Regions from separate parts of the Arthrobacter globiformis genome, predicted to be linked through region 3. Evidence: riboswitches for the same ligand, from Rfam matches in the RefSeq annotation. Region 3 holds a riboswitch; each other region holds the start of a gene.

Region 1 (3,246 bases), 210 kb from region 3:
TGGAACGCAGCAAGGCCGCCAGCAGCGGCGGCTCGCTGATCCTCGCAGACCTGGACCACTTCAAGTCAGTAAACGACACCTTCGGCCACGCGGCGGGCGACCTTGCACTGCGGGCCTTTGCCCAGGCGTGCAGCGCGTCGGTTCGGTCCACGGACGTTGCCGGGCGCTACGGCGGCGAGGAGTTCATCCTCCTGCTTCCCGGTGCGGGCCCAAAGAGCGCGGAAATCATTGCGGGTGAAATCAGCAGGAGGCTGGCAGAGCAGCACATCCCTGAAGTGTTGCGGATGCCGACCGTCAGCTACGGCATTTCCACCTACAACGCGAAAACCGCTGACCTCGACGAGGTGATCGCGGCTGCCGACGTCGCTCTTTATGAAGCCAAATCACAGGGGCGGAACCGCACGGTCAGGGGCTGAAGCGGAGATGCGCGGAGCTTCTGCCTCTTAAGGCAGGCACCGGATCCGGAATGCATGGGGGACAATCCGGACCCGGCGATCCTGACTCGCAGCCGGAGTCTGCGGTCTTTCATCAGGCATAGCCAGTGTGTTCCCCCCTCCTTGTAGAAAAGTGGGAGCACCTTGGGGGTGGCCGTGTTCCGCCGCCCCCAAGGCAGCGGAACACGGCGGTTTCTCAGCTCTGTTAGGCCGCGCGCACGAATGTGACAGGACCAGTGGCCGTGAGCCAGGACAGCGGGTGGGCCATGGTGGCGTTGATGCCGTTCATGCCGCCGCTGATCACCTTGCCGCCGCCGGCGTAGATGGCCACGTGGCCGGACTGCACAATCATGTCACCGGGCTGCGGGGTGGAGACGACCCTGCCGTGGCTCAGGAACTGCATCGGCGCGAGGTCACCCACGCGGATGCCGGCGGCGCCGAGGGCCTTCTCCACCATGGCGGTGCAGTCCTGCGTGATGCCGATCTGGGCATAGGCGGACGCCAGCATCGTGGCATTGACGCCTGCAGCGGCCTTGACGGGCGCCTTAGGTGCGGGAGCCGCAGCCTTGATGGTGACCTTCGGTGCGGGTGCGGCTGGCGCGGCTGCAGCCTTGGCGGGCGCAGCAGCCGGGGCGGCAGTGACGGAGGCGGCAGGTGCCGTAGCCGTCTTGACCGCAGGCTTCGCGGCCGGCTTTTCGACGACGACGGGGGCCGCCACCACGGGAGCCGGGGCCGACTTGACGGCGGGGCGTTCAAACTCGATCTTGACGCTGGAAGCGGCACTGAGGGGAGTCTGAGTCTGGCCAGCCGTCGCGGGGGCGGCGGCGGGAGCCTGGGCCTGCTGGGCCGGAGCGTTAGCGGCATTGGCCGCGACGCTGCCGGTGAAGGCCAGGCCGGATGCTGCAAGGATGGCCGCAGCACGGCGGCCAGAAATAAAGCGGAACGACATGAAGAAGCCTCTCCCGATGCCTGCGAGGTGAGCTGTCGGATTCGGATGGGAGGCACCCGGCCGCGGTCCTGAGCGTGGTCAGGAACTGCGCGGCTTCACCCCAAGGCCCGCTTCAAGCAGGCCGAAAGTGGTTTCCCCGTCTCTGCCGGACATGGGTTTTCGATTGGTTCCTCGGGCTGCGGCAGAGTTAGGCAATCAGCGCGGGAGTGCCTCATCGGTGAAAAAGGCACGTTTTCCACCGTACGGGAGGCCTTCCTCAATGTCACATTAAGGTAACGGGGCCGTGTCGTTTATTTCCACTTGCCCCGCTTGAGGTAGGGGGCCGAGGGCTGATTAGTGTGTTGAAAGTCACTCGGTTGCGTTGAGTTTCCCGGCGAGCCGTTCCCGCATCTGGATGCTGGCCGAGTTAAGGCCGATCAATTCCACCTCACGGCCGTGCCGGCGGTACTTCTCGGTGACCGCGTCCAGCACGGCGATGGTGGAGGCATCCCACAGGTGCGAGGCGTGCAGGTCGATCACTACGCCGTGGATGTCCGGCTCGGCGTCGCGGGCGTAGTCGAACTGCGTGTAGAGATCGTTGGAAGAGGCGAAGAACAGTTCGCCGTCCACCGTGTAGGTGGCCATCGTCAGGCCGTTGAGCTCCACTTCCGTCCGCTCCACGGTGGCGAAATGGGCCACCCGGCGCGCGAACATCGCCATCGCCGCCAGCACCCCGACGCCGACGCCGATCGCCAGGTTGTGAGTGACCACCACCGTGCCCACGGTGATCAGCATGACGGCGGTTTCCGACTTGGGCATCCGCTTTAGGGTGGCGGGTGCAATCGAGTGCCAGTCAAAGGTGATGGCCGAGATGAAGATCATCACGGCCACGAGGGCGGCCATGGGGATGAGGCCCACGATGTCGCCCAAGGTGACTACCAGCACCAGCAGGAAGACGCCCGCGAGGAATGTGGAAACCCGGCTCCGGGCGCCGGAGCCCTTGACGTTGATCATTGTCTGCCCGATCACCGCGCAGCCGCCCATGCCGCCCAGGAACCCGGTGACGATGTTGGCCACGCCTTGGCCCCAGGATTCGCGGGTCTTGTTGGAGCGGGTATCGGTGATGTCGTCCACCAGCTTGGCAGTCATCAGGGATTCCAGCAGCCCCACGAGCGCCATGGACAGCGAGAACGGTGCGATGGTTTGGAAGGTTTCCCACGTCACAGGCACATTCGGGATGAACAGCGTGGGCAGGCTTTCCGGCAGTTGGCCCTTGTCCTGGACGGTGGGGACGTCGATCCCGGCGACCACGGCGAGGACCGTCAGGAGGACGATGGCCACCAAAGGTGACGGCACCGCCGTCGTAATCCGGCGGAAGCCGATGACGATCAGCAGGCCCACGGCGGCCAGTGGATAGACGGGCCAGGGAACCCCGATCAGTTCCGGCAGTTGGGCCATGAACACGAGGATGGCCAGCGCGTTCACGAAGCCCACCATCACCGAGCGCGGGATGAATCGCATGAGCCGTGTGACGCCCAGGACTGCGAGCAGGATCTGGAAGACCCCGGCGAGGATTACCGCGGCGATCAGGTGGTCCAGTCCGTGGCTGCGCATCAGCGGCGCGATCACCAGCGCGACGGCGCCGGTTGCGGCCGAGATCATGGCGGGCCTGCCGCCCATAAAGGAGATGGTCACCGCCATGGTGAAGGAGGCGAACAGCCCAATTCTCGGGTCCACTCCGGCGATCACGGAGAATGCGATGGCTTCCGGAATGAGGGCGAGGGCCACCACCAGTCCGGCGAGGGCCTCGGTCTTGAGGCGCCGCGGGGAACGGAGTGTGGCCCGGACGGACTGGAGCTGTTCGGGCTTCATAAACTCTATTTC
Region 2 (3,246 bases), 930 kb from region 3:
AGTAGGCGTGGAGCCGGCGCAGGCACTCCTCCAGGTCGCGTTCCTCGTTGTAAACCGGGATGGTCACGTCCAGGACCGGTTCCGTGGTGGCGGTGTCAATGGGCGCCCGCCGCGTGTGCCGGGTCTGCGCCGGGGCAGGTCCGGCCGCGCCGGCTCTCTGGAGCGCATGCGGCTGGGTGCGCAGCGGTGGGTGCGGCGGGGTTCCGGAGGCCCGGTCAGTGATGGTCATGGCTCAACAGTGGCCGCCGCTGTCATGAGGGTTTTAGGGCCGAGCTGTGCGGGGGCTGTGGAAGTGACTTCGACGCTCGCCTGCCGTCAGCATCAGCTGTGATTGCCGTTTTTCTGCGCCACCCTGCATGGTTGCCGCCGGTGTGGTGGACGCCGAGGCTTGCTTTCTGCACCACTTTGCCTGCGGCAGGAAGATCAGCGACGCAGAAGGGCCCCGGATCCGTGCGGATCCGGGGCCCTCGGCACCTAGGCGGTCAGCCTAAAGCGGTGCAAAAATGTTCGTCGTCAGCCCGATTGGCCGCGGGAACGCTCAGTACCAGTTGTGGGCGAGGTGCCAGTTCAGCGCACCGCACGGGGAGTTGTAGCGCTCCTGGATGTAGTCCAGGCCCCAGTTGATCTGGGTGCGGTAGTTGGTGCGGTAGTCCGCCCCGGCGGTAGCCATCTTCTCGGCGGGCAGTGACTGGACGATGCCGTAGGCGCCGCTGCTCGCGTTGGTGGCCGTCGTGCGCCATTCCGATTCCTTGGTCCAGAGCCGCTTCAGGCACTGCATCTGGTCAGCCGACCAGCCGAAGGACCCCAGCTTGCTGGCCGCGTAGGCCTGCGCGCCGGCGGGATCGTTCAGGGCCACAGGCGCAGCGGCCTTCGCGGGGGCAACCTTCGCGGGGGCAACCTTGGCGGCGGGAGCCGGGGCAGCCTTGGCGACGGGAGCAGCCTTGGGCGCGGCAGCCTTGGTGGCCGCCTTCGGAGCGGCCGCCTTGGGCGCCGCGGTCTTGGCGGCAGCCTTCGGCGTGGCTTTGGCGGTCGCCTTGGTTGCCGACTGCGGAGCGATGGACGCCGCGGAGGGCGCGGGCAGGGCGGAGATGAGCGTCTTGTCGAAGCTCAGGGTCTGCCCGGCGTCAGCGGTGGTGGCGGTCGTCTGAGCGGCGGAAGGCGTAGCCTGCTCGGCTGCCTGGCCTGCGGCGCCGACGCCAACGAGCACGGCTGCGGCAGTGGTTAGGACCGCTGCCCGGCGCCCGAAGGACGGAAGGCTTGCGGTCAAGCGGCCCCAGGCCGTCGCAGGCCGGGCCGGCTCTGCACGGTGACGGGAAATCTTGTGGTCAGACTGCTGGGAGGCGCGATCAGGGCGCGCCTGTGCCTTGAATTCAGACATGGTTGATTGCCTCTCAACACCTGCGGAGTTAGCTGTCGGGTTCGGATGAGGTCATCCGGCCGCACGGAAAATTCACGTGTCGGCTTCACCCCAAGGGCTGATGCGGAAAGCCCGGGACTCTGGTTCCCCCGCCTCTGCCTGAACTAGCGGAATCCGGGAAGCGGCAGAGCTGGGCGTCAATCCGGACATGCAGCTCTAGTGGCGGCTGCACGCTATCGACGGTACAGGAGGCTTTTGATTAAGTCACATTTAGGTAACGGAGGTCACGACGACGGCGCGGCGCCTTGCATGGGCAGCCGGACAGCAAATTCAGTCCGTCCCGGCCGGGACATGACCTCCACCGTGCCGCCGTGAGCCTCCGCGATGGACTGCACGATGGACAGGCCCAGGCCGCTGGTTCCTTCTGCCGGCGCAACCCCCGATTCCCCCTGCGAAGCCGCGGCACGGAGGGCCGTTTGCGCGCCTGCGCCGCCGGTAGAGGAACCCTTCGCCGTCGCGGATGCAGGCGCCAGGGGCGCCTGCGCCGGGGTCGCACGGGACGCGTCTGCGCGGGCGAAGCGCGCGAAGACCTTGTCCACAAATTCGGGCGGGATGCCGGCGCCGTCGTCCGTGACCATAATCACAGCGCTGCCGTCCGCCGACCGGATCACGCTGGTGGTCACCGTGGTGCCGGGCGGCGTGTGCTTGCGGGCATTGGAGAGAAGGTTGACGAGGACCTGGTGCAGCTGTGAGGCATCGCCCCGGACCGACACAGGTTCCTCGGGAAGGTCGAGGTGCCACGCCCGGTCCGGTGCCATGACTTTTTCGTCGCTGACGGTCTCAATCACGAGCTGCGTAAGGTCCACGTCGCTGAGCTTGGGCGGCTGGCCCTCGTCGAGCCGGGCCAGCAGCAGGAGGTCCTCCACCAGGGCGGTCATCCGTTCCGACTGGCTCTGCACGCGTGCCAGGGACCGCTGCCCGTCCGGAGTGAACTTTTCGGTCATGCGCATCAGCTCGGTGTAGCCGCGGATGGCCGTGAGCGGAGTGCGGAGCTCATGGGAGGCGTCCGCCACGAACTGCCGCACCTTCATTTCGCTTTCCTGCCGCGCTTCCAGCGCGTTGGAGACGTTGTCCAGCATCTGGTTCAGGGCGTGACCCACGCTGCCCACTTCGGTGCCGGGATGGGCGTTCGACGGCGGGACGCGGACGGCGAGTGCCACCTCACCGGCGTCCAGCGGCAGGCGAGACACCTGGGTGGCCACCTCGGAGAGCTGCTTCAGGGGTTTCATGGTGCGGCGGATGAGCACCGTCCCGGCAAGGCCGATCAGCACAAGGCCGCCCAGCGAGACGATGGTGATGGTCCACACGAGCGACGTCAGGGTGTTCTGCTTTTCCGCGAGCGGGAGCCCGGTGACTATCACGTCGCCGTAAGGCGCCTGGGCGGCGACCAGGCGGTAGGTGCCAGAGGACAGGGTGCGTTCGACGGGCACGCCGTCGCGTCGGAGCGCCAGGAGGACCTGGTCGTCCGCTGCCGACAGCGAGGCGACGGTGGCGTCCGTGGCAATGAAACCTGCACTGATGACGATACCGTCCTCGATCCGGGCCGTCACGGTGCCTACGCGCTGGCCGCGGGCGCCCAGCGGATCGGGCTTGGTGCCAGGATTGCCCTGCGGTGGCCGGCCGAACTCGCTGGAGCGGTGCGCCGCATCCGAGAGCTGCTTGTCCAGCTGCTGGGTCAAATAGGAGTCCATCGAGGCGTAGCTGAACAGGCCGATCGCGCCGCAAATGGCCACCAAAAGCGCCATGGCAACGAGGACCAGGCGCGTGCGGAGGTGCCAGGTGTCCGGCTTCAGCCAGCTTCGGCGCTGGGTACGGATTGCACCCGAAAG
Region 3 (3,246 bases):
CGGTGCCACGCGAGGTAAGACCAAGGAGAGCACGGAGGCCAAGCGTTGACCCTCCTGGATCCCAATGTCACCGCGCTGCTCTACCTCGCGGCGGCCGTCTTCTTCATCCTGGCGCTGAAGGGCCTTAACTCCCCGCGCACCGCCCGCCGCGGCAACCTCATCGGCGCCTTTGGTGCGCTGGTCGCCGTCATCACCGTCTTTTTCTCGACTCGGCTGGACAACGTCCCCCTGATCCTCGGCGCCATAGCGGTGGGGTCCGGCGTGGCAGCCCCCGTGGCCAGACGCGTCAAGATGACCCAGATGCCGCAGCTCGTCGCCCTCTTCAACGGGGTGGGCGGCGGCGCCGCCGCCCTCGTGGCGCTGCTGGAACTGCCGCATGCGGAGGACGCCTGGGTGCGCGTCGCCGTCGTCTTCACCCTGCTGGTGGGGGCGGTGTCCTTCGCGGGTTCCGCCGTGACGTTCGCGAAGCTGCAGGAGCTCATGACCACGCGCCCCGTGGTGTTCCCCGGCCTGCCGGTGATCATGGGCGCGGTGCTGCTTGCCGCCGTCGGTGCCGCGTCGGCCGTCGTACTGGGCGGCTCGCTGATTCTTGCGTTGCTGCTTCTGCTGCTGGGCCTGGCGGCCGGCGTGCTGCTGGTGCTGCCGGTGGGCGGCGCCGACGTGCCGATCGTCATTTCGCTGCTCAACGCCTTCACCGGCCTGGCGGTTGCGGCCTCGGGCCTGGTGCTGGGCAACGTGCTCCTGGTGGTGGCCGGCACGCTGGTGGGGGCGTCGGGCACCATCCTCACCCGGGCGATGGCCGCGGCCATGGGCCGCAGCGTGGCCGGCATCCTGTTCGGCGCGTTCCGGGGAGGTTCGACGGCGGGATCCACTGCCGTGAGCGACCGTCCGGTCCGCTCGTCCAGCCCGGAGGACGTGGCCGTGCTGCTGGGCTACGCCCAGCGCGTGATCATTGTCCCCGGTTACGGGCTGGCCGTCGCGCAGGGACAGCACACCGCGGCAGAGCTGGCGCTGGCCCTGGAGTCCCGGGGTACCCGCGTGGACTTCGCCATCCACCCGGTGGCGGGGCGCATGCCCGGGCACATGAACGTGCTGCTCGCCGAGGCCAACGTGCCTTACGAGTCGCTCAAGGAAATGGGTGAGATCAACGCCGAGTTCCGCACCGCCGACGTCGCGCTGGTGGTGGGCGCGAACGACGTCGTGAACCCCGCGGCCAAGACCACCGCCGGCTCACCGATCTACGGGATGCCGATCCTTGAGGTGGCGGACGCACGGCAGGTGGTGTTCCTTAAGCGCTCCATGCGCCCCGGGTTCGCCGGGATCGAGAACGACCTCATGTTCGAGCCGCAGACCACCCTGCTGTTCGGCGACGCAAAGGAGTCCCTGACGAAGGTGCTGGGCGCGGTGAAGGCCCTCTAGGGTGCAGCATCCGGGGTTTGTCCACACGCTCTCCGACACACCCTCGTTACTGAAATGTGACTTTTGGTGCACAAGTGCGATAGCCTCGGCCGGTGCCCTGGTTCCGCTCAGGGCATTCCCGGGCAGAATGCCGAGCCCTGCCGCTGACCGGGATCCGTTCGCTATGACCAACAGGCAGGGACGGGGGAACCACCTTAGTACCGGCCTTGCGCGCCAAGGCCTAGGGGTTAAGTCCAGACGCTTCGCCTAGAGGCGGGCAGGACCGGGTGACTCCCATCCGAACCCGACAGCTCACCCCGCAGGCATGGGAGAGGCAAATCAACCATGTCACGTAAGTCCATATCCGCACGCCATCGCGCCACCCCAACGACGTCCATCGCCCTGCAGGGCCTGTCGTATTCCCTTAAGTCCAACGCGGCCTCGGTTGCCAAGCCGGCGGCCGCCGCCGCCGTCGCTTCCGGACTTCTTTTCGGCGCCGGAGCACCCGCACACGCTGGTGCCTACGCTCCGGAGACGCCGGACGCTGCCGCTGCACAGTCGGCGACCGCCCCGGCCGCTGCTGCTGTGCAGTCCGCCGCTGGCCAGGCGCTGGCAGCCCCGGCCGCACCGGCGGCCCCCGCCCCGGCAAGCGGAGGATCTGCTGTTGCCGGCGCGTCGCACACCGTTGTGCCCGGTGACACCCTTGGTGCCATCGCAGCACGCCACGGAGTCAGCCTCGATACTCTTCTCGCAGAGAACGGCCTGTCCCTGGCGTCTGTCATTTACCCCGGTGACCAGATCCTCATCCCGGGACCAGGTGCAGCTGCAGCTCCCGCGGCTCCGGCAGCACCGGCCGTACCTGCGGCTCCGGCAGCCCCGGCTGCCCCCGCGCCCGCCGGCATGGGAATCTACAACGCCTCCGCGTCGATAACGCCGGCAGCAGCAACCGCTCCGACAGCGGCTGCAACCCAGTCAGCCAGCGGCGTGGGCGCAGCCATTGTGGCCTCTGCCCGGGCGCAGCTCGGCGCCACCCAGGACTGCACCATCTTGGTGGAACAGGCACTGCGCTCGGTCGGCAAGTCGGTCGGTGACCTCGCGCCCACGCAGTTCCACCAGTACGGCACCCCGGTCTCCGCCCCGCAGCCCGGTGACCTGATGATCAGCGCCGGACACGTCGGCGTCTACATCGGCAACGGGCAGGCCATCAGCAGCGGCATGAACGGCGTCAACGAAACCATCGTGCACCCGGCCTCCTGGCTCACCGGCTCCACCTACGTGCGGGTGAACGTCTAACAGCGGGTGAACGCCTGAGGGCGGTACGAAACACACAGCAGCGGCGGGTGCATCAGCACCCGCCGCTGCTGTGTTTGGTGGCTAGTTTTGGTGTGGTGGCAGGTCTTGGGCGGCGCGGACGACGGCGTTCGTCACCTCCGCGAGGCCCGGCGAGTCCAGTGTCCACACCTGCCAGTAGAGGCGTAGGTCCTCGCTCCACGCCGGGTCGAGTTCCACGAGTGAGTTCTCCTGGTCCTGCTGGTCCGGCACCATGCCCCAGCCCAGGCCGGCATGAATCGATTCGACGTACTGGACTGAATCGGGAATGAAGTGCTGTGGGGGAGTGGCATCGGGCGCGATGCGCGCGAGGACAGCGAGCTGGTGGGTGTCCTTCCTGTCGTACTGCATGACCGGGGCGACGGCGAGGGCTTCCGGGGTGGGGCCGTCGGGGAACCAGCGCGCTGCAAACTCGCGCGACGCCTTGGCCCTGTACACCATGGTGCCGAGAGCGCGAATCGTGCACCCCTGCACCGGTCGGGGATCAGCGGTGATCGCGCCTACTGCGTCGCCGGACCG

The links. Region 3 has a riboswitch for cyclic di-AMP ahead of QFZ33_RS00665 (C40 family peptidase). Riboswitches for the same ligand answer to the same signal wherever they lie in the genome.
Region 1: linked by a shared signal. The riboswitch ahead of QFZ33_RS01655 (NlpC/P60 family protein) and the one ahead of QFZ33_RS00665 (C40 family peptidase) in region 3 are both predicted to bind cyclic di-AMP.
Region 2: linked by a shared signal. The riboswitch ahead of QFZ33_RS05000 (hypothetical protein) and the one ahead of QFZ33_RS00665 (C40 family peptidase) in region 3 are both predicted to bind cyclic di-AMP.

The regions. Positions count from the first base shown of each region.
Region 1 is NZ_JAUSXI010000001.1:347,317-350,562, forward strand. It holds gene QFZ33_RS01650 (GGDEF domain-containing protein) at 1-416, shown strand, start outside; gene QFZ33_RS01655 (NlpC/P60 family protein) at 640-1,383, opposite strand; cyclic di-AMP (ydaO/yuaA leader) riboswitch at 1,387-1,551, opposite strand; gene QFZ33_RS01660 (SulP family inorganic anion transporter) at 1,732-3,234, opposite strand; gene QFZ33_RS01665 (GTP pyrophosphokinase) at 3,240-3,246, opposite strand, start outside.
Region 2 is NZ_JAUSXI010000001.1:1,068,612-1,071,857, forward strand. It holds gene QFZ33_RS04995 (hypothetical protein) at 1-229, opposite strand, end outside; gene QFZ33_RS05000 (hypothetical protein) at 539-1,378, opposite strand; cyclic di-AMP (ydaO/yuaA leader) riboswitch at 1,382-1,537, opposite strand; gene QFZ33_RS05005 (sensor histidine kinase) at 1,642-3,246, opposite strand, start outside.
Region 3 is NZ_JAUSXI010000001.1:135,340-138,585, reverse strand. It holds gene QFZ33_RS00675 (NAD(P) transhydrogenase subunit alpha) at 1-49, shown strand, start outside; gene QFZ33_RS00670 (NAD(P)(+) transhydrogenase (Re/Si-specific) subunit beta) at 46-1,419, shown strand; cyclic di-AMP (ydaO/yuaA leader) riboswitch at 1,569-1,739, shown strand; gene QFZ33_RS00665 (C40 family peptidase) at 1,744-2,691, shown strand; gene QFZ33_RS00660 (ArgP/LysG family DNA-binding transcriptional regulator) at 2,773-3,246, opposite strand, start outside.